DNA from 3 places in the Desulfotomaculum sp. 1211_IL3151 genome. Region 3 is predicted to be linked to each of the others. Evidence: riboswitches for the same ligand, from Rfam matches in the RefSeq annotation. Region 3 holds a riboswitch; each other region holds the start of a gene.
What was found. A riboswitch is a leader RNA that binds a small molecule or an ion and turns the genes downstream of it on or off. The one in region 3 is predicted to bind cobalamin.
Positions count from the first base shown of each region.

Region 1: linked by a shared signal. The riboswitch ahead of metE (5-methyltetrahydropteroyltriglutamate--homocysteine S-methyltransferase) and the one ahead of V6C11_RS07625 (S-layer homology domain-containing protein) in region 3 are both predicted to bind cobalamin.
Region 2: linked by a shared signal. The riboswitch ahead of V6C11_RS08720 (sirohydrochlorin cobaltochelatase) and the one ahead of V6C11_RS07625 (S-layer homology domain-containing protein) in region 3 are both predicted to bind cobalamin.

Region 1 is NZ_JBAIYV010000010.1:60,765-68,600, reverse strand. It holds gene metE (5-methyltetrahydropteroyltriglutamate--homocysteine S-methyltransferase) at 1-1,647, opposite strand, end outside; cobalamin riboswitch at 1,688-1,821, opposite strand; gene V6C11_RS01640 (PRC-barrel domain-containing protein) at 2,022-3,032, opposite strand; gene V6C11_RS01635 (50S ribosomal protein L25) at 3,147-3,779, shown strand; gene pth (aminoacyl-tRNA hydrolase) at 3,908-4,525, shown strand; gene V6C11_RS01625 (hypothetical protein) at 4,678-5,097, shown strand; gene mfd (transcription-repair coupling factor) at 5,261-7,836, shown strand, end outside.
Region 2 is NZ_JBAIYV010000035.1:113,208-121,043, reverse strand. It holds gene V6C11_RS08760 (AlkA N-terminal domain-containing protein) at 1-1,042, opposite strand, end outside; gene V6C11_RS08755 (hypothetical protein) at 1,321-1,575, shown strand; gene V6C11_RS08750 (hypothetical protein) at 1,604-1,804, shown strand; gene cobI (precorrin-2 C(20)-methyltransferase) at 1,874-2,584, opposite strand; gene V6C11_RS08740 (energy-coupling factor ABC transporter ATP-binding protein) at 2,588-3,451, opposite strand; gene cbiQ (cobalt ECF transporter T component CbiQ) at 3,451-4,257, opposite strand; gene V6C11_RS08730 (energy-coupling factor ABC transporter substrate-binding protein) at 4,217-4,540, opposite strand; gene V6C11_RS08725 (energy-coupling factor ABC transporter permease) at 4,524-5,276, opposite strand; gene V6C11_RS08720 (sirohydrochlorin cobaltochelatase) at 5,354-6,175, opposite strand; cobalamin riboswitch at 6,282-6,463, opposite strand; cobalamin riboswitch at 6,590-6,770, shown strand; gene cobT (nicotinate-nucleotide--dimethylbenzimidazole phosphoribosyltransferase) at 6,930-7,836, shown strand, end outside.
Region 3 is NZ_JBAIYV010000031.1:15,983-23,818, forward strand. It holds gene V6C11_RS07605 (sigma 54-interacting transcriptional regulator) at 521-2,635, shown strand; gene V6C11_RS07610 (AbrB/MazE/SpoVT family DNA-binding domain-containing protein) at 2,866-3,075, shown strand; gene V6C11_RS07615 (M24 family metallopeptidase) at 3,130-4,323, shown strand; gene V6C11_RS07620 (DUF6125 family protein) at 4,339-5,091, shown strand; cobalamin riboswitch at 5,116-5,305, shown strand; gene V6C11_RS07625 (S-layer homology domain-containing protein) at 5,463-7,836, shown strand, end outside.

The DNA.
Region 1 (7,836 bases), on a different contig from region 3:
ATTGGTTTTGCTTTGGGCATATCGGATTGTATGAATGGTCATTGGCTTTGGTCTGCTGACATCACCATAGATAATTGGAGGTTTTACACAGCGGCTGCCATAGCTTTGCACCCAGCCATTTTTTGTGAGAATAAAACCTAAGAGTTGTTCACCAAAGTACTCCACCATGTCATTTCTTTCTGGTTCGCCATGTACCAAAACATCCAGCCCAATATCCAGTTGAAATTGTATGCAGGTATCAATGTGTTTTTTAATTCCTTTATCATATTCTGCTTGAGAAATAATGTTATTTTTGAAATCCCGTCTCAGCTTCCTAATCTCATTGGTTTGAGGAAAACTTCCAATGGTTGTTGTCGGAAGCAGAGGCAGATTGAGTATTCTCCGCTGAATGTCATTCCTGTCGTTAAAAGAGCCGACTCGTTCCTTTTTTTCAATGCAACAAACTCTCCCTCGAACCAAGGGGTTTATTGCTTTAGGCGATTGTTGTTTTGTTATAAATATACGTTGATTATCTTTTAAAATGGATGGGTGGTTCTCAGAATCCCTTTCAATAAAAAATAACTTGGCAAGATCCGATAGTTCTTCAAGTTTTTCCCGGGCAAAACTCAGCCATGACTTAATTTCTTTGTCTAGCTGGTTCTCATGTTCCAAAGAATAAGGAACATGTAATAGAGAACAGGTGGTGGAAGGGATGATATCTTCCCTTTTTACATGTTTTTCTATGTTTTTAAGTAAAGTCAAGGTACTTCGATAGTCATTTCTCCAAATATTTCTTCCGTCGACAATGCCTGCAATTAGTTTTTTACCGTTCAGACAATTAAGAATTTTTAGATTTTCCGGTCCGTATAGAAAATCCAGTCCGATACCATAAATCGGAATATCAAACAGTGTTTTTACAGCTTCCACCGCATGATCAAAATAAGTCATGACGATCAGTCTAAGCCTGCTATCCACGTTGGCTAATTCTTTATAGGATAAGTAAAACAGTTCAAGGGTTCTTTTGTCCAGATCCTTTACGACGATTGGTTCGTCAAATTGAATGTATACTTCATCATCAAGAAAAGCCATTTTCTTAAGCAGAGAAACGTAACAAGGCAAAATTCTTTGGAGTAGTTCCAAAGTATCCGGATTACGATCAACACGTTTGGAAAGAGATAAAAAGGTTATGGGTCCGATCAAATTAATTTTTGTGCGGATGCCGTATTCTTTTGCTTCTAAATACTCATTGATTATTTTATCTGCATTTAATGAGAAGTCCATGGTATCGGAAAGTTCCGGGACAATGTAGTGATAATTGGTATTAAACCACTTCGTCATTTCCAGCGCCACAGCGTTACTCGTTCCGCGGGCCATAGCAAAATAAAGCTCTTGTTCGTTGTGGATGGTACGAAATCTTTCCGGTATTGCATTTAACATCATTGCTGTATCGAGCATGTTATCATACAAACTAAAATCATTGCTGCTAATAAAAGAGATACCAGCCTCTTTTTGATATAACCAGTGTCTTCGACGTAATTTTCTTGTCCGATCGGCAATCTCTGCAAAACCGATTTTTTGATCCCAATAATGTTCAAGGGCTTTTTTCAGTTCTCTCTGTTCTCCGATTCTCGGAAAACCGACTACATAAGTGGCTGCTCCTGTGTACAAAGTAATTCCTCCTTTTTTGTTTGCGCGACAAAAAATTAGCAAATTACCATGGTACTCGGACTCCGGACTTGCCAAAACAGCCTTCCGTTACCGTAGCGCGACTGCGTCCGATTCTCACGGACTTCCCCATTTGCGGTAATTTGATTAATAATTATAGAGTATCCCACAATGTTTGTCTATACATTGATAGTATGCTGCCTTCGAATAAATTCACCTGCCTTGGGCTAAAGAAAGGTGTCTGAGCTTCAGTTTTGTGCTGAAGATCAGACACCTTTTCGTGTTAGCTGTCAGCCCGTAACCTTTTAGGCCCAAGGCTCATGGCCCAGGGGCCTAATTAGCCTTGCAACTATCAAATACAGCAATAAAGCGGAGGACTATTCTTTTTTAATCTCTGTATTTTCTTCTGGTACGATGGGCTCCCCGATCGCTTCTTGTTCATCCTCGCTTTCGTCCTCGCTGGGATTTTCTTCGCGGGGTAAAGCACCGGGGGGTAATTCATGGATTTCAACGAGATCTTCTATCTGTTCAACACGGGTTAATTCCTCGGTCTGGCGTGGTAGTGAGCCTGGTGGTAAATCTTGAATAACAACCTCGTCATGGATAACCTCTTGGCGGTTTAAGGCTTCTTCCTCTGATCTTAGGGTGCCTGCCGGCAAATCATGAATGACAACATCGTCTTCGATGGGGTCGTCTTTACTTTTTCTCTTAACCCGTTCACGTAGCGTTTCTCCGAGATCTTTCGTTTTGCTTTCAATTTCCTCCACCTTTTTGCTGCTTATTTCTTTCGTTAACGTACTAATTTCCTTGGTTTTTTGTACCGTGCTTTCCCAGATATGATTTGTACTGTCTTTGAGCTGTTTAACGGTTTCGTGTAAACCGCCATCAACTTTAACCAAGTTTTCTAAGGCATCCACGGACGTTACGACTAATTCTTTACCAATGGTCTTAACAAAGGCAATTTCCATAAAGGATTTACCTTTAAATAGGCTGTTTAAAAAGTTGCCGCTAATCTCCAGGCCAACGATTTGACCACTTATTTCATCAACATAAAACTCATCTACTTCCCCGAGATCGGAACCATTTTCTGCGATAACTTTGCTGCCGATGATGTTAATTCTTTCTTTGTAAAGCTTTAAAATGTCTGGCAGGCTGGTACCCTTTTCAACGATTGCTCCTTGATCAATGGTGATGGCATCGGCACCTACGCTGCGTACTTTACCATAAGGGGCAAATTTTTGATCTTTAAACCAACCTTTTTGCTCTATAATTAGGGCGGCTATCCTTTGCTGAAACGGATCTACAACTAACCCCTTGACTGCACCCATTTCCTGGCCCTCGGCAAGACTGATGATCGGCATACCAATAAATTTTTTGCTCTTGCGCATTATTAGGCCCCCCTTTACATCAAACTCATTATATTGATCTTTATGCCCTGGAATTGTTTGATATGACCAAAAATAGGGAATAATAGGGACATATTTAGTTGGGAGGGTAATTTTATGACAGGTTCAAGGTTAAATGCAACTGTGAGAGAAACAGATACAAAATCGATTGCTAAGCAAATTAGAAAAAGCGGTGGTGTTCCCGGTGTAGTTTATGGCAAAGAAATGGGGTCCATGAGTATTTCCGTTGACGCCAAAGATTTAAAGAAAATTCTTAGTTCTGGAACCGGACGAAACACGCTTATTAATATGAGTGTAAACGGTGGCAAACAGACTGTAATGGTAAAGAGTTTACAGATGGATCCGGTGGATCGCACGATAAGGCATGTGGATTTTCAGCAAGTTTCTAAAGACTCCAAAATTAAGACGGTCGTTCCCATTCAGTTGGTAGGTACTCCCAAGGGTGTCGCATTGGGTGGAGTAATTCAGCATGATTTGCGCAGTGCGGAAATTGAATGCCTGCCCAATGAAATACCGGAAGCAATTAAGGTAGATATTAGCGGCTTAGAAATTGGTGATGTCATCTCGGTAAGTGAGTTAAACGTGCCTGCGGCTGTTCGGATTTTAGATCATCAACACACAACCGTGGTAGGTTTAGCCACCATGAAGGCACCGGAGCCAGCCGGCCAGCCAGAGGTGCCACCGGAACCTGAACAGGAGGCTAAAGCTAAAACGATTGAAAAGGAATAAACGAGACGATTTGATTGAATTGCTAAAGAAATGGGTTATCCCTAGAATGACACGGGATAACCCTTCTTTCTATTGCCTTGATACAAAAGCTGGGGTAAAATACCTTCGATAAGGGAGGTAAGTGTTGAATGAAATTAATTGTGGGCTTGGGAAATCCCGGTGGAGAATATGCCCAAACCAGACATAATGTCGGGTTTATGGTTGTTGATGAATTGGCAGCTAGTTTGGGTGTCAGGGCGGAAAAGAAGCAGCACAAGGCTTTGCTTGGCCAAGTTAATATTGGGCCGGAAAAGGTCATCCTGGCGAAGCCTCAAACCTTTATGAATTTAAGCGGCCAGTCAGTGGTTGCCTTGATGAATTGGTATAAACTAGCCCTAGAGGATTTACTGGTTATTGTGGACGATATGGATTTACCCCCGGGGACTTTGCGTATTCGCAAAAATGGGAGTGCCGGTGGACAAAGGGGCTTACAAAATATTATTGAATTATTGGGTACCCAGGATTTTGCCCGCATGAGGGTTGGCATTGGGCGGTCTGCCTATGGGTCTGTGGGTCATGTGTTGGGTAAAATCAGTGAAGAAGAGGCCAAGTCCATTGGGCCGGCTATTGAGACTGCTGTTGAGGCGGTGAGGGTTTGGGTATTGGAAGGGACTTCGGTGGTTATGAATAGGTATAATAAGAAGGCTAAGACTAAGAAGAAGGAAGAAGAGCAAGTGGAGGCTCAGGGGAGTTCCCAGGTAGAGTAGTTTGGTTGCGGGGTTGGTGTGGGGGGATAACGATAGCACCTGCTAGTATGGAGGGGTATCTTCCCTATGTACTTATAAGGCCTAGGACCTATGGCCCATGGCCATTTTGCTATTGTCGTGCTGTCTAGGAAAAAGCAGAGGTGTCTTCTACAATGACAGATATTGCACCACTTAATTACATAGCTGCATCCTTGTTAGCCGCCGGAGTTTCGTGGGTAATTAACGGGTGGGTAATCAATTCCTTAGGTGGGCGGGGGATTGCTTTTTTGACACCGTTGGTGGAGGAAATGGCTAAGACTCTGGGGGCAGTTTTGCTGGGGGCAGCTCTGGTTTATACGCACATCGGTTTTGGTGTGGTGGAGGCTTTGGTGGAAATGAAACGCAGGGGTGCAAGGGGAGTTGGGGCGGCTGGGATGGCGGTGGCGGCCCATGGGTTATTTGGTTTGTTGACGGCGAGGGTTTATGCGGTGAGTAATTTATTGGCAGCTTTGTTTGTGACGTATCTGGTACATACCGCCTGGAATTGGTTCATACTATACTATAGTAAACAAACCAGCTTGACGAGGGAATAATGACGGAGTATAATTGGCCAACATAGGAAAGTAGGAAAAGTTTATCTTTTTGCCTGGTGGAATAAGGGAGCCCCTTAGGTCCAGCCGGGCTGAAGCTATTTTCTGTACTTTATTTAGTTACCGAAATAAAATAGTCCCCCAGGGGCATGATTCAGGAGATAAAATGAACGGATTATTACGGCCGTTGGAGTTAACAATTGAATATCAAAACTTACTGCAGGGATTGGCGAAGGGCTTAAATCAGCAAATGGTTTTTGGCTTGGCTGGTTCCCAGCGCAATTATTTATTTGCCGGGCTTTCCCATACCAGGAGATCGATCCTAGTGGTCACACCGGGTGAGACGGAAGCGGGCATTGTGCTGGATGATTTAGTTTCCTTATTGCCTGGGGTTTCTGTCCAACCCTTTCCAGTTTGGCAGCTTTTGCCTTATCAGGTGCTAGCCCATAGCAACGAGGTATTGGCTCAGCGGTTACGGGTTTTGGAAAAACTATCAGACGGGGAACCGATGGTGGTGGTTACCTCGGTGGAGGCTTTGTTGCGCCGGTTGACGCCACTGGAGGTTTTCCGCCAGGCCAGGGTAAAATTATCCTTGGGCCAACAGGTAGATTTGGCAAAGCTGCTCTTGAACCTGGTGGAATTGGGTTATGAGAGAGTCGATCTGGTGGAGGGCAGAGGACAGTTTTCTAGTCGGGGTGGGATTGTTGATATTTATCCCATGACCGAGGATCTGCCAGTACGGATCGAGTTTTTTGATGATGAAGTGGATTCTATTCGTCACTTTGAAGTGGCGAATCAGCGTAGTTTGGATAAATTAAATGACATTAGCATTTCTCCCTGTCGTGAATTGATCGTGAATCCCGAAATCTGGCAAAGGTGCGAGGTAAATTATGAACTAGAGCTCAAAAACCAGCTAAAGAAACTGCATCGGTCCGGTTCTGTCGATGCGGTACATCAGCTTTCCTCCCAAGGGGCAATGGTTTTAGAGCAAATCCGCAGGAGAATACCCTTTGATGGTATGGAACAATTGCTTTATCACTTCTATCAAGAACCAGTGACCTTATTTGATTATTTTATCGAAGAGCCCCTTGTATTAGTGGATGACCCTGTGCGCTTTAAAGAAGTAGCCGAAACCATTCTCAAAGAAAGAAATGAAACCTACACCGATTTGCTAGGCAAGGGGAAGGTTTTGCCGGGGCATTTTAATAGTTATTTGGAATGGCGGCAAATGTTAGCAGCCATCGAACGAAGGCAGGCAGTCTTCTGCTCCTTTTTACCAAGGAATCCCCAGTATCTTAGAATACAAAACGTGGTAAATTTTCCAGCCAAAGCAATGCATAGTTTTTTGGGCCATGCGGAGGTTTTGGCTGATGAAATTAGACACTGGCGCCGTAAAAGCTATGCCATTGTTTTGCTGGTTTCTTCTGAGGAGAGGGCAGCCAGTCTGCTGCAAACATTAAAAGACACAAAAATAGATGCCTTTCGGGTAAAACAACTGGATAATGAAGTAAGAGATGGCAATGTGGTCATTACGGTGAGCCACTTGGCCAATGGCTTTGAGCTGATATCTGGGCGCCTGGTGGTTATTACAGATGCAGAGATCTTTGGTCAGCGAAAAAAAGCACGCAAGCAGCGTTCCCGCCCCGACGGAAAAATGGAACCATTGGCGGATTTAAAGGCGGGAGACTATGTTGTTCATGTAAATCATGGCATAGGGCGTTATTTAGGGGTAATTACCTTAGATATAGGGGGCTTGCAAAAGGATTATTTACAGCTGCAATACGCAGGTGAGGATAAACTTTATGTCCCAACGGATCAAGTTGCCATGCTCCAAAAATACCTGGGGGCAGAATCCGATCATCCGAAGTTATCGCGTTTGGGTGGTACGGAATGGTCCAAAGCAAAGGCTAAAGTACGTGAGGCAGTAAAGGATATGGCTGAGGAATTATTGAACCTTTATGCCTCCCGTCAGACTGTCCAGGGGCATGCTTTCCCCAAGGATACTCCCTGGCAGTCAGAGTTTGAAGCCCTCTTCCCTTACGAAGAAACCCCGGATCAGTTGAGAGCCATTGAAGAGGTAAAAGTAGATATGGAAAAGGTAAGACCCATGGATCGGCTGCTCTGTGGGGATGTCGGTTATGGCAAAACAGAAGTAGCCCTAAGGGCTGCCTTTAAAGCAGTAATGGATAACAAGCAGGCTGCGGTGCTGGTTCCAACGACCATTTTAGCGCAGCAACACTACAATACCTTTCGGGAGAGGTTTGCCAATTACCCTATCCGGATCGAAATGTTATCTCGCTTCCGTACCCCCAAGGAACAGCGGCAAGTGCTGGCTGGCCTTGCCCTGGGGGAGGTAGATATTGTGGTTGGTACCCATCGCTTGGTTCAGGATGATATTGTTTTCAAAGACTTAGGGTTGTTGGTAGTGGACGAAGAACAACGGTTTGGGGTTAGTCATAAGGAGAGGCTTAAGCAAATACGTAAAAATGTTGATGTATTAACCCTATCAGCTACTCCCATTCCTCGGACGCTGCATATGTCACTGGTGGGGGTAAGGGACACCAGTCTTTTGGAGACGCCCCCAGAGGAACGTTTCCCAGTCCAAACCTATGTCTTAGAAGAAGATGCGGTATTAATTCGAGAGTCCATCAGACGTGAATTAAATCGGGGCGGGCAGGTTTATTTTGTCCATAATAGGGTCGTTGACCTAGACCGCATTGCTGGTTGGCTGCAAAATTTAGT
Region 2 (7,836 bases), on a different contig from region 3:
AAGTTTCAACAATCCTTGCCGCTAATGTGGTTGCTGCTTTCACGGTGATTTGCTGTCCAAGCACCGCCCGTACTGCCATCTCAAAAGGGTTGAAGCACCCTGGTACGCGGGTTCCCAAAACACAAAGGCCGGGTCGAATGTCGTTCATTACCCGGAGTGTTTCATACACCGCCTCAGGGTCACAATATAAGTCAAACAGGTGTCGTATCCGCGCTAATACTTGCGGGAGTACAGGCAGTAACGTTTCACTCACGGTAACACTCAATGCATTTTTTTTAGGCACATGGCCTACCCTTACCCAGCCGTATACATGTTTTCCCGCTGGGTTTTCCCAATGTACGGTACGCATGTATTCACCGTTTTTTACAACCTCAATTCCTGCTATGGCGCGTCCGGCAAGGAAGTTCAACATTTCTTCCCAAGGATAGGGCGGGCGGTAGCCCAATGCTAACGTAATGTTATCATTAGGTTTTTTTTCTTCTGAGGTGTGTTTCCGTAAAGCTGTGGGTGAAAGTTTGTACTGTTTTTTGAAAAGGTCATTGAAGCGGCGCAAACTGCCAAAACCAGCCGCCATTGCAACCTCCAGAACCGACAAATCTGTGTCTGTAAGCAGATTTTTAGCAAGGAGCAATCTGCATGTTTGCAAATATTGGACCGGCGACACATGATACTCTGCGGTAAAAACGCGCCGCAAATGTCGGTCCGTACAACCAAGCCGCCCGGCTATTTCCTCTAAATTCTGTCCGCTTCCGCAATTTTTTTCTAACATTCTTGCTGCCCGGTAAACTAAATTAGCGGTAGCGTCCGTGATTGAAGTACCGGGGGCAAGCTCAGGCCTACATAAAAGGCATGGGCGGTACCCGGCTTGTTCAGCTTCCGCTGCGGTCCGATAAAAAGTGCAGTTTTCGGCTTTCGGTTGTCTTGCCCGGCACACCGGGCGGCAGTATATGCCCGTGGAAGATATTCCTACAAAAAAACGTCCATCAAAGCGAGCGTCTTTCGCCTTAAAGGCTGCGTATAGACCGCTATCGTTATCGATCATTCTTTTTCGCCCCCTTTTTTGAAGCAATTAAATTATAGCACGTTTCACGCAAATAACTCGCTATTTTCGGACATGCTTCTTGATATAAGCAATTAAGGGATACCCTTCGCAGTATCCCTTTTTCGTTCGATATTCAGTTTTAGTAGCGTTCCCGCTTGCCCGTTGCCATAAAAACATTGATTATGTCATCATGGCATATGTAACTGTGTTTTTTCTAACCATAATTTTGTGTAAAATGTCAATACTATGTATATACTGCTTAATATGGAGGGTTGCCATTGTTTTTCGTTTGTCATAATATTTCTGGTGAATTGGTTGATCGTGCTGGTCTTATTCAATCCCATAGCAATTTTAAGGAACCCATTGCCTTTGAAGACCCTGATGAGGCTGTAAGATTTATTGACTTTGTATTAAATGGGGCCTATGACCACCAAGAAAAAGAGAAAGAATTTGAAGGCAAGGTCTATACCTGTTACTCTGTTCAACAGCAGGAACAAACTAAAAAAAGCTGTGGCTGTAGTTGTAGTAGGTAAAAATAATATAATAAGGAAGGGACAGTTTATGGAAACAGAAAATGATGTTGTAAAATTTGCTTCAGATATTAGGGAATTTCTCCAAACTGCTTCACAGAATGGCAAGATTTCCTCTGAGAAAATTGAAAACATAATTGATATGTTGGAAAATGCTAAGCAATCCGCCTTAGCCCAGGGTAAAGGAGTCGACCCGATCCAGGAGCTTATTCAAGAGTTAAAAGAATACTAAAATGGGAACGACCGAGGGGTCGTTCCCATTATTTATAGTCACAACGTTAGAAGAAACAATTAAATTTGTTTAAGCTGTTCCGCTGGAGTTCTTTTTAGCCAAAATAGTAGACAAATAGGTTGGTTTTAGTTCCGGGCTTCTTAAATCAAAAAGGATTGATTCATCCTTGTGGCCGCACTTACTTACCATTACGGCCTGATCCAATAAATCGTGATCAGACATTTCATTGATTAGCTTAGAGGTATTTCGGGAAACCTTCATGAGCACTACATTATCGGCCAAGGCTAAGGCTTGGCTTAGCTTTTCAGCCTGGCAGGTGGCGGGGATGATGGTGAGTATCTCATTCCCTTCTGCTAAGGGAAAGCCAACCCGACTGGCCGAAGCGGCAAAGGAAGTAATACCGGGAATTGTTTGTATTGCCACCTGATGTTTTGCCAATAACCGATAAATATAGATGTATGTACTATAAAGCATGGGATCGCCCAGGGTCAAAAAGGCTACCCCTTTGCCAGCCTGCAAAAGATCCAGAATGGTTAACATGTTGTTTTCCCAGGCCTCGTTTAATTCCAGCCCATCATCCACCATGGGGAAGGTTAATTCCAGGATCTCGGTATCCTCTTTAATGTGGGGACGTGCAATACGAAGGGCTGTGCTAGCAGCCCGTGCATTGGGGCGAGGGGCAATAACCACCGCCACCTCTTTTAAGATATGTACGGCCTTTAGTGTAATCAATTCCGGGTCACCGGGACCTACGCCAATGCCATAGAATATACCTTTCATGCTTTACCTCCCATTATTATCTTGTATAGGGGTATTATTCTGAATCAAATCCATTAAAGCCTGCCGGCTACGGGGAATAGGCAGGTTTTTTGGCAGATGCCCTGCCAGTTGTAAGGAATTGAATATTTCTAAAACAATTGGTTTGGTAAGGTGGTTGTCTGCCAATAATTCATCCTGGGACAAGATAATTTCCGGGGTCCCCTGGCCAGTGATCAGCCCGTTGTTCATTAAAATAATTTCGTCTGCAAAGCCATAGGCTTCTTCCACATTGTGAGTCACCAGAAGAACGGACATGCCTTTCTGATTGAGTGTATTTAGTAGCTGCATGATTTCCTTTGAGTTATGCGGGTCCAATGAGGCAGTTGGTTCATCCAGGATCAGTAACTCCGGCTTCATGGCTAAAACAGCGGCAATGGATACCAACTTTTTCTGGCCATAGCTTAGCAAATGTACTGGCTTGTCAACTAAATGAGGGATGCCGCTTAGTTCAAGGGAGCTAAATACCCGTTCCTCCACTTGTTTCTTGGCCAAACCCAAATTTATTGGGCCAAAGGATACTTCCTGACGTACACTGGGTGCAAATAGCTGACTTTCAGGATCCTGGAAAACAAGACCAACTCGGCTGCGCAAATTAGCTAAGGAAGAACGGTTGTAGTGCAGTTCCTTACCCTGGAAAAAGATTTTTCCTGAGGTTGGCTTTATAAGTGCAATTAAATGAAGCAGTAAGGTGGATTTTCCTGCACCATTCGTACCTAATAGAGCAATTTTTTTACCCTTTTTAATAGTAATGGAGATATCCTGCAGGGCGATGGTTCCATCGGGATACTGACAACGGAGATTGCATGTTTCCAGAATAATGTCTGTCATTATATAATACTCCCGCCTTTATATGCTACCAATAATAACAGTATTTCAATAAAGCAAATAATCGTAATATTTCTTGTGGAGTAGGTATAATCCCTGGCTAAAACTTGTAAGGAACCATTATACCCCCTTGCTTCCAGGGCTAAGGTAAGTTCCCTGGAGCGGCGGAGAGATTGCAGCAGCAGGCCACTGACCAACATGCTCATGGAATGCAAACCTTTTTTACCAGAGGAATAACCCAACCGGGCGGATTGGGCAAGATATGTTTTTTGCCCGCTGTCCCAGAGTACAAATAAAAAACGATAGATTAATAGCATCAGTTCCAGAAATAACTCTGGGATCCTGAGCTTTCGTAACAGATCAATGATATCCAGCATCGATGTGGTAAGGATTAAAAAAAACAAACAGGAGGAACAGGCCAAGGATTTGGTAAAGACCATAAGGGAAGTATGCAAGCTTTCGGTTGTTATACCTAGGGGGTAACCCAGTAAGCTCCACTGACAAATGACCATATCCGTTGGGTTTATGGTTGTTACAGCAATACTTAAGCTTCCTAAGGAGAGGAAGGTAATGGGCAGTAACAGGAGCTTTAAATAAAAACGCAGAGGCACTTTCCCCATGAAAGTAGTGCCTCCTGCCATTAGAACCAAAACTAGAAAAGATATAATAGCCGAATTCGCTAAGATACAAATAATCATATTGACAATGGCAAAAAATGTTTTTTCCACCGGGTGTACTTGCCCTAAGGGACTGTTATAGGAAAATCGATCAAGCAGCACTTGATTTTTTTGCCGCCTTTCTTTTGCCATTCCAGAAACCGATAATATAACAAATTACTCCGGCACCTATTGCTGCCTGAAGAGCAAAAAGTAAGCTCTCAATTTCCCCACTCGGTGGTTCCCAGAATGGTTCAAACCAGGGTTGGTAGTCCTGATTTACCTGGCTAATCACGGTTTCAATTTGTCCATCGGCACCTTCAAATCCTGCTTCGGGCAAGAAAATAAGGGGTATAATGAGCAATAGGACCACAATACCTAAAAGTACCCAGTTTAAGGACCGATTGGAAGAAGGGTTATTACTTGACGAAATCATAGGGACCGCTCCTTTCGTTTTTGATTAGCCCGGGCAGAAATTCTTCCTTGTAATTGTACAGTAAGCTAAAAACAAATACAGTCAATAATCCTTCTGTTATGGCTAATGGAAGTTGGGTAATACCAAAAATGCTCATGAACTTATAAAAAGAAATTAAATAACCGCCCGTACTGTCGGGGAATGCCAAGGTCAATTGGAGGGAGGTAACCATGTAGGTCGCCATATCACCCAATGAAGCAGCCAAAAACACCGCAACCTTCGCATTCCGCTTCTTTAACAGTTGGTAAATGCCAAAAGATACGAAGGGACCCACAATACCCATGGAAAACACATTGGCACCAAGGGTTGTTATCCCACCGTGGGCCAATAATAAAGCCTGAAATAACAAAACAATACAACCTAGAACACTCATCACGGCGGGACCAAACAAAATGGCACCCAGTCCCACACCGGTGGGGTGAGAACAACTGCCTGTGACCGAAGGGATTTTTAAAGCGGAAAGAACAAACACAAAGGCCCCCGCCAAACCCAGCAGCATTTTTAGATTTGGGTTTGCCTGTAAAGTTTTGCGAATGGAGCGAAGTCCCCAGATAACAAAGGGAGCCGATAGGGCCAACCAGAATAAGCACCAACCGGCAGGTAGAAAACCCTCGGCAATATGCATCGCATAGGCGGCATTAGGAGTAAGGAATAATAAGCAGAAAACGACCCAAAGTGAAGTAACCCGATATTTCATGGTTCTAAGTCCCCCTTTAATACAATTTTCCCAATATTTTGACATATTGCTTGCCTGTTTTAGCACTGGTTTTCTAACTAGTTAAGAAGTTCATAGGCCTGTCGTATATGCTTGATGTAGATTTCCACAATGTTATCAAATTCCAAAAGGCCCTTGAGAAGAGTTGTTACCGGATAGTTTTGAGCCAATTCATTTTGCCAGGCATCTGGCTCAGACCCGGCCAAATCATTGATGGCATGATCACCGGCAATATTCATAAAGGGGACGAGCGTTACCTTTTGAAAATCCTTCCTGGCAAGATCAGCCTTAACATCCGTTAATGAAGGATAACCCTCAATGGTACCAAGGATAACATTTGGATAGGTTTGACGCAGCATATCATTTAGGCAACCGTAGACACTAAAGCTATGATGATCACTGCCATGACCCACCAGTACCAGAGCATGTTGGGGGTCCGCAGGAACCAGATCCTTGATACAGGCCACAACCTCCTGGTAGTCTGTCAGATGATAAAGGAGTGGCGCCCCCAGGGTTAATTGATGAAAACCAAACTTACCTATTTTACTCTGAAACTGCTTGCCGGAAATACCTCGCAGGTGAGACATATTATCTACCACATTGACCAGATCATAGTATTCCATGCCTGGTATGATATGCACGGACTGTACCACTACCCTGGTATAGCCTTCATCCTGCAGTCTAGCCAAAGCAGTAATCGGACTGTCTATCTGGATACCTCTTTTGGCCAATACCCCACGAATACTCTTTGCCGTGTAGGCCCAGCGTAGTTCGATACCGGGGAAAACTACTCTGACTTGCTCCTCTAATTTTTTAAATGCAGCGGTTGCTTGATCCACAGTGGTGCCAAAGGTTACCAGTAGAATAGCTTCTTTTTCCATTACAATAACCACCTTTACAAAATAAAAAACCTTAACTAATTAAACGTTAAGGTAAGTCAAAAAAACCAGGATAAACCCCGGTTTAACTGCTTACCTCTCCTCGGGAGGGTCAGTTTTTTGTTTGGCAGGTCTCCTGACTCAGGCATAAAAATTTGTTTCTACCTTCCCAGTAGTACCAGTGGTGTAAACTGAAACAAACTAGCCATTTACAGTGGCCGGACCGTTCGGGATTTGCACCCGATTCCCTTTTAAGCCCCCATAGGGGGAACCAAACACGAAGTATTAAATTATGGTGCCATCATAACATATATATTCCATTATGTCCATAAAAACCCATGTAAAAAACCGAGTCCTTCTTATGCCCGATAGAAAATATATATTGTCAGAATCATAAAAGAACGATACAATCTTTTAAAGAGTATAATTTTTCCAGGTGCCCCGGTAGGGGAGAATAGGGAATCGGGTGCAAGTCCGAACGGTCCCGCCACTGTAAGCGGTAAGCGAATACCCATTTTGCCACTGACCTTGGGTTGGGAAGGCGGGTATCCGGCAATGATCCGCAAGTCAGGAGACCTGCCTGTAAAAATACAATTCTGAGAATGATGGAAAAGTTCTCGGCCTATTAAGGCTGAGGACTTTTTATTTTTCAGGCAAGTTCACCCTGCCAGCGACACCAGCAAAGATGACATGGTAGATGGTTGATGGCTAAAAAAGCCCAAGGCTCATGGCCATTTGAAATAAAGGAGGTAAAAAAATGTCTTTATTAACTGAAACACTTGCTAGGATTCAACTACCGGACCAGACCTGTGAAGAACAGGCCAAACAGAGGTTAGACAGACTGACCAAACCACCTGGCAGCCTGGGCATATTAGAGGAGATCGCCTGGCGGTTGGCTGGTATCCAGCGGTCCCCTCTGCCGAAACTTCCTCTGGATAAGGTATCACTGGTTTTAGCAGGAGATCACGGGGTAGTGGCAGAAGGGGTCAGTGCCTTTCCTCAGGAAGTAACGCCTCAAATGATCTTCAATTTTCTGCAGGGTGGTGCAGGTATCAATGTACTGGCCCGTCAGGCTGGTGCCAGGGTTGTGGTGGCTGATGTCGGGGTTACCGGACCACCTTTGGCAAGGGAGGGTCTGATTTCCTGTCGCGTAAGATCCGGCACAGATAATTTTGCCATCGGTCCCGCCATGAGCAGGGATGATGCCATTCGATCCATTGAGGCTGGTATCACCCTTCTAGGTCAGCAAGTTAAAAAACGTCCGGCCCTGGTTGGGATTGGTGAGGTGGGCATTGGCAATACCACGCCCAGTGCCGCTATTTTAGCTGCTTTTACAGGCGTGGCCCCGGAGGAAATTACTGGTCGCGGTACAGGTATTGATGATCAACGACTGCAGCATAAGATCGCTGTGATTAAGCGGGGGCTGGCGGTAAATCAACCCGATGCCAAGGATGGCCTAGATGTGCTGGCCAAGGTGGGTGGCTTAGAAATAGGTGCTATGGCGGGAGTTATCTTGGGTTGTGCCGCAGAGGGAATTCCGGTCGTGCTGGACGGGTTTATCTCCGGTGCAGCGGCAATGCTAGCCAAATCCCTGGCTCCTCTGAGCCGTAGGTTTATGTTTGCCTCCCATGTATCAGAAGAACCAGGCCACCGTTATATGATGC
Region 3 (7,836 bases):
TAACTTAAAATAAGAAGATACCAAAAGGCACCGCTGCAACACTGCTGATCTGTAACCACTGTTGCATCTTTTTGAATAGACCCGGTTGTTTTTTTCTTAGGTCTAAAAAACAACGAAATAATTAACATTTCTGACCTATTTCTACACAAAAGGTGATTGCTTCCCGCGATTATTTACTGACTATTCGGAAAAAGCTGTTGCACAGAGCCAACACTTTGATTTAATTACTCTGTTGCGGATTTGGTTTGACTGTTGTTCTGCCGCACAGGTTGAGCATTTTACAACCCAAAACTATTTTCAACAAAAAAATTAGTCTAAATATTGGATTAATTTTGTGAATTTTACTTTTTCAAACCAATTGCTACGTGTAAAATATAAATTATATGGCGCAACTGGCAACTGTGGTAGTGACAAATTATTTTAGGGCACAAATAAGCCAAGTTTTACGAAGTGAACTTGAAATCAAGAGGGAAGAGACAGAATAGTCCTTTGAAAAATTCACTGACCAGGAGTGATCTACATGAAAGTATGGGAAATAATGACATCGCCTGTCTTAACCTTAAGCCCTAACCAAAAAGTCAGTGAGGTAGTCACCATTTTTAGTGGCAATAAAATTGATGGTGCACCGGTGACGGATAAAACTGGTAAATTAATAGGACTTTTCACAAAAAGTCATATTTACCGCGTTATCAATAATGGTATGGACCTAAATAAAACCAAAGTGAAAGATTTAATGACCAGACAGCTTCTAACCGGTCATCCAGATGATGAGTTTAGTGATGTAATAAACGCAACGGTACCCCGACTACCCGTGATTGATGAAAAGGGACGGGTTGTGGGGATCGTCACCCGTGGGGATATAGCAAAGAAATTTTTTTATTTGCATCGCAACATAGCCCTGGAACTAGATACAATTATTAATTCTACCCATAACTTAATTGTTTCAATTGATGATAAGGGAATTATTAAGGTCTGGAATTTGTCAGCTGAAAAATTTCTTGATGTGAAGGCCGAAGACGCTGTAGGTAAACATATATTAGATGTACTTCCAAACAGTGACCTGATGGATGTTATTGAGACTGGGGAAGTTGATACACTAAAGAAAGTAGTATTTAATAAACGTACCTTTATTTCGAACCGTTCGCCAATGATTAAGGATGGCAAAATTATTGGTGCTGTGGCAGTTTTACAAGATATATCCGAAATAGAGAAAATGTCAACCGAGCTATGCTATGTCAAGGAATTAAATGAAGAACTAGATGCTATTGTCGAATCATCCTACGATGGATTATTCATAACAGATGGCCAAGGAATCGTTTTACGTTACAATAAGGCCTTTGGACAACTAACCGGTATAGATCTCCATGAATATCTGGGCCGGAGCGTCGAGGATATTAAAAAGGACGGTATTATTTCTGAACCAGTAACCTGCCATGTGTTGGAACAAAAGAAATCGATTACGATGATGCAAAAGAGCAGAAGCGGCAAACTCACACTAACTACCGGAAATCCGGTAACGGATACAGATGGCGAAATAATCAGGGTTGTCTGTAATGTAAGGGATATAACGGAGCTAAATATATTGAAACACAAGTTGGAACAGGCTAAAGTTCTGAGTCAACACTATGAAAATGAACTTCGTACTTTAAAATTAAAGTACGCCGGGTCTGAGAAAATTATTGCTACATCTGCCAAGATGAGAAATCTAATTGATATGGTTGTTAGATTAGCATCCGTTGATTCAACGGTATTAGTAAATGGTGAGTCGGGTACCGGAAAGGAATTAATCGCAGAAATTATTCATAGTAATAGTTTGCGTTCCAAAAAGCCCTTTATTAAGGTGAACTGTGGGGCTATTCCCGAGAATTTATTGGAGTCAGAGTTGTTTGGTTATGATGGCGGAGCCTTTACCGGGGCTAAAAAAGAGGGTAAACCAGGATATATTGAAATGGCTTCCGGAGGCACTTTGTTTTTGGATGAGATTGGTGAAATGCCCTTAAACTTACAGGTAAAACTTCTTCGCTTTATACAATGCAAGGAAATTATTAGGGTGGGAGGTAAAAATTATATTAACGTCGATGTGCGCATCGTAGCCGCCACGAATCGAGACCTTTGGGACATGGTGCAGAAAAAGCAGTTTCGAGAAGACCTTTATTACCGATTAAATGTAGTGCCGGTTCATATACCACCCTTGCGTGATAGGAAAGAGGACATACCTGCCTTGGTGGCACATTTTATGCAGTTATTTAATCGCAAATATAATAGAAACAAGAGTATATCCCCGGAAGTAGTGGATATTATCATGCAACATGACTGGCCGGGAAATATCAGAGAGTTGGAAAACCTGATTGAGAGAATGGTTGTTATTACCATTAAGGATATCATAACGAACGAAGACCTGCCTTTCCACATGAGGGATAATACAGTAGGTCTTAGTTCCTCCTATATTATGGTATCCGGCATAATTCCACTAAAAGAAGCCATAGAAAGTGTTGAGAAACAGTTAATTGAAAAGGTTTATGCCAAACATCAAAGTACCAGACAAATGGCTAAAGAACTACAGGTAAATGCTTCTACCATCGTCAGAAAGGCGGCAAAATACCAAGTTTCTAAGGATTTAACCACAGACAGATAAATAGTCGGTGAATAAAAAGGGGGATGGTAATGGGTGATATCATCCCACTTTCTATACTTCAAAGGGAATTAAAATAATTAAATTCTAGATTTGAAGGCTTCTGGCACAGTAGTTGCTTATATAAATGTTAGATTAAGGAATCGAGAGGCTAAATATGTTCCTTTAATTTCACAACCTAATTTTGAACAGGTTATCACACTATAAAAATTTATTATAAAGGAGTTGGAAAGATGGATTCAAGAATTAATGAGCACGGTCAATTACTGCTGCCTTTAGAAGTCGGCAAATTACTTAACCTGCAAAACGACGATTTGCTAAAAGTAACCATTGAATCAAATTATATCTTGCTGACACTTGAAAATATTGAAACGAAGGAAGACGGTGTTGAGAAAATACTAGACAACCTCATTCATGAGGGAATATTAATTGATATAAAGTAAAAATTTGAAATATTCAATTTGCAGTTAGTTTTTTAGAGAAAGGGGGTAATGCGGATGGCGTTGAAATTGACCCCAAAATCGGAAATTGACCGAAGGGTTTCTCGGTTTCAAGAAAAAATAACGGAACAGTTGTTAGATGGAGCAATTATTTTACTTAATAGTGATCTCTTTTATTTTACGGGTACGGTACAGAACGCATTTTTGTTTGTACCGGCCAGCGGTGAACCGGTATTAGCGATTAAAAAGAGCTTGCAACGGGGTAAAAACGAGTCACCCCTAAAGCATATTGTTCCTTTTGGAAGTCCTAAGGAAATTCCCTCCATTCTCGGTGCATTTGGCTATACGAAGTTTGAAAAAATTGGCTGGGAATTAGATGTATTGCCGGTAAACCTGTATCAAAGGTATCAGAAAATTTTCCCCAAGGCAGAGTTTATCGATATTTCACCAACTATAAAAACGATTCGAGCCATTAAATCACCCTATGAAATAGAATTGATTAGGGATTCCGCAAGCGTAATAGGAAAAGCCCATTTAGCGGTACCGTCATTTTTACGTGAGGGGATGTTGGAGATTGAGTTGGCTGCACTCTTTGAGGCAGAAATGCGTAAAAGAGGGTATTCCGGTTGCTGCAAAATGAGATCCTTTAATCAGGATTTATTTTTAGGAAATACCTGTTCAGGGTATAGTGCCACCGCACCAAGTTTCTTAGATGGGCCAATTGGCGGCACGGGAGTTTCTGTAACCCATCCCCACGGTGCCGGATGGAAAAAGATTAGCCGCAATGAAGCTGTCTATATTGATTATACCTGTGTGGTAAATGGTTATACCTCGGATCAAACCAGAATTTTTTGCATAGGTGAATTAAGTTCTCGGATGGTTAAGGCCTTTGAAGCTGCTTTATTTATTGAGTCGGAAATTATCAAAGCAATTAAGCCAGGCACCCCCGCAGAGGAACCTTATTTATTGGCCATGAAATTGGCAGAGGAAATGGGTCTAAAGGATAATTTTATGGGCTATCAGGAGGATAAGGTTAAATTTATCGGGCATGGTATAGGTTTGGAAGTGGATGAATTGCCGATCTTTGCCAAGGGGTTGAAGACCCCCATATTACCTGGCATGACCTTTGCCCTGGAACCTAAATTTATCTTTGCTGAGGGCGCCATTGGTATTGAAAACAGTTTTGTAATGACCGAGCATGGTCCAGATTATTTAAGTATGACACCCAATGTGATTACCTATATAAAATAATTAGGAGGGGAAATAATGGAAAAGAAAGTAATGTGGGACGAAAACCTTAGCAATGAGCAATTAGCTAAATTGTCCATGGAGATGTTTCATCGTATTGTCATTCATCATGCCTTATGGTTTAATGAAGTCCAGCATCAGCTGGGTTTTCCTGAGGCACTGAAGATTTTGGATGCAGCCTACCAGAAGAGCTTTAATATTCAAATGAAGCGTTTTGGTAAATTCTTTGGCTTTGAAATGGAAAATGGTGTACCAAAACCCTTTTTAGCGATGCCTAGGGAAAAACTTTTGGCCCTGCTTAACGATACAGCAGTTAACTGGCTGGCCAATGATGGAGTGTGGTTCCAGGCTGTTGAATTCAAACATGGCATGAATGATGCTAAACGCTGCAATGATTCCTGCTGGGGAAAATTTTCACCCTTCGAGGCAGATTCAATTAAACGTTTCTTAGGCTTAGAGGAAAAACCAGGTCTGGAAGGCCTTAAGAAAGCCCTGCAGTTTAGAATGTATGCCAGGATCAATGTACAATCCATTATTGATGAAAGTCCCAATAGTATTGTCTTTCAGATGAATGATTGCCGGGTGCAGTCTGCCCGGAAACGCCAAGGTTTAGATGATTACCCCTGTAAATCTGCCGGTCTGGTTGAGTATGCAACATTTGCCAGGACCATTGATTCGAGAATTAAGACCGAATGTATCGGCTGCCCACCGGACGCCCACCCTGAAGAGTGGTTCTGTGCTTGGCGTTTTATCTTAGTTGAGGAAGCTTAGTGCCACTTGCTAGATTAACTTAATACTTTAGTTGCTGGAATAGGTGCTTTACTCTGAAAAGGTAAAGCTTAAAAGGGAAGTCGGTGCAAGGCCGACGCGGTACCGCCACTGTAATGAGGAGGAGCCCCACAAAATACCACTGGGAAAAAACCTGGGAAGGTGTGGGGTTCCGATGATCCGAAGCCAGGAAATCTGCCTATGCCAGGTTACCACTATCCCTACGGATGTATAGGAGGTGGCTTCATGGTGTATGTGCTGTTTCCTGGCACCGTCATAAAACCCCGGTACATTTGTAGAACCGGGGTTTTTAATTTGCCCAACTAGGATACAAACAAATCGCAATTACATGAATGAAAAAGGTGAGTATCGGAATGAGGAAAAAAAGAATTTGCTTAAGGATTACTTCAATACTAATCACCCTTTGTTTTATTTTGAATACGACATTTTTAACGATTCCCAACCTGGCAGTGGCCAGTGAACCGGGTAAGACCTATACCGCCAGTCAGTTATCCCAAAAAGCCATTGAATTTATACATAAGCAATATCAGGCCGGTGAAAAAATCGATGGCTATACGGCCTACGTATTAGCCCTAGGCGGCGAGGATCTGGGGTCTGAAAAATGGACCAATAATGGCAAAACATTAAAACAAGAAATCAAAGAATTGTCCAATTTGCTGGGGGATCATCTTACCTTAATCAGTTATATATGCAACACCCAGAATGACGATGGCAGCTTTGGACCTTTAGGCAATGAATATGGAACGAAAGGCCCCTTACTGGCCTTAGCATCCATTAAAAATGATCTGGTGCCTGGAGTAGAAAGGCAGCAGGTAGAGGATGCCATTCATAAAGCCATTCATTACTTCCAAGAGAAATATCAAAGCGGTACCATTACCTATGATGCACAAGGTTTTAGCCTTGATTATCGCTGTATCGAAGCCTTGGTCAAGGCAGGCGAAGACCTTTCAGCAGACGGGTGGATATACCAAGGAACCTCTCTCCGGGATGCTGTGCTTGCTTCTGCCGCTGTTACTGCCGCCAACCCAGCAGCCACAGCGGTGGAATTGGCTAAAGAATTGGCAGCCCTTGATGCAGTGCAAGCATACTCAGCCAATGCAGAAGCACCCACCCTGGCCGCAGCAATTGGTTTGGATGCAGCAAATAATGTTGAGTTAGACGAAGCCACAGAGATTGAAACAGAAACAGAAACAATCGCTGAAGTGAGGGAAACCCCGGCTAGCGAGGTTATATCAGAAGAAACAACAAATGAAACCGAGTTAGAAGCAGCCCCAGAAATTGAAACAGAAACATTCGTTGAGGCCGAATCATTTTCAGCAATTGAGATTACATCCGAGGAAGCAATTGATGAACCTAAATTAGAAGTAACGACAGAAATTGAAGCAGAAGTAACAGAAGTAACGTTTGAGGCTAAATCAACCCCAAGCATAGAGGAAACAACGGAGGAAATGAACAATGAGGTTGCGTTAAACGAAAACGTTGCAAGGGAATTATCTGTTACGGATGAAGTATACTCAGACATTGTTACCGAAATTAATTTAAACGTAGTTGAAGTTGAGCAGACCTTACCTCCCACAGATAGCATGGCCCCAATTCATGAAAAAAAATATAAGGCACCGGATGCAGCTGACCTAGCGAATTCGATTGCCCAACAACAGGCAGCAGATGGCAGCTTTGGAACAAGTATCTATGATCATGTGACCGTGCTTCATGCATTGGGTAAAGCAGGCCTGCTGGAGGGCATTGACCAAGAAAAGGCCCTTGCCTATATTGATGGTTTAAAAAAGATTCACAAAGATATTTTTGGTTATGACGCCGGGGTAGCCTGGGGATCTGAATGGACACCGGAGGAAGCAGACACCACTGCCCAGGTTATGACTGCCCTTAGTTATTTTGATGCAACAAAGGATGTAAATGAGACTATCCAGGACGGTCTGAGCTATCTTAGGGATGTGCAAGACCCGGATAGGGCTGCCATCGCTATTAATAGCTGGGATAGTACCTATAACACGGCTGAAACATTGATTGCCCTAAAGGCCCTGAAAAGATCCTATGATGAGTATGCCGGTTCCGGTTCAGCCTGGACAAAAAAATCTAGAACAAATACGCTGGCAAAGTGTTTACTGGCCCTTAACCAATGGAATGATACCCCCCAAAAGGAAAAATTAGCTGATCAGTTAGTAAAGCGGCACGCCGGCAAGGAATCCTTTGAAAATAGTGTTTATAGTGATATGTTGGCCTATATTGCCCTCGGTGAAGCGGGAACGCTGGGCAGCTTAAATGCTATTGATGTTAAGGAATATATCCTGTCCAAACAAAATAAGGCAGACGGTTCTTGGGGGGAAACCTTTGACAGCTATTATTACCCTGATTTTCTCTCGACCACCCAGGCTATCCGGTCACTTACTTACCTGCCGAATGCTGCTGCGGATCAAGAGCTTCAGTCGGCCATTGTCAGTGGTTTAAACTACTTAAAGGGTTTGCAGCAAATGGATGGCGGCGTTTATGCTACCTGGGACGACCCGGCAATGGATAATTCCGGCGTGATCGTCACCCTGAATAAACTGGGTATCGATCCGGCAAGCGCCGCATGGAAACATACCAATGGTTTAACACCATTCGATTACCTTCTGAACAATACCATGAATCCCGACGGCAGCTTTGGTACTTTGAAAAATGTTCCAGGTGCCACGGAGGCATTAGCTGCTTACCGATTGGTCACAGGTG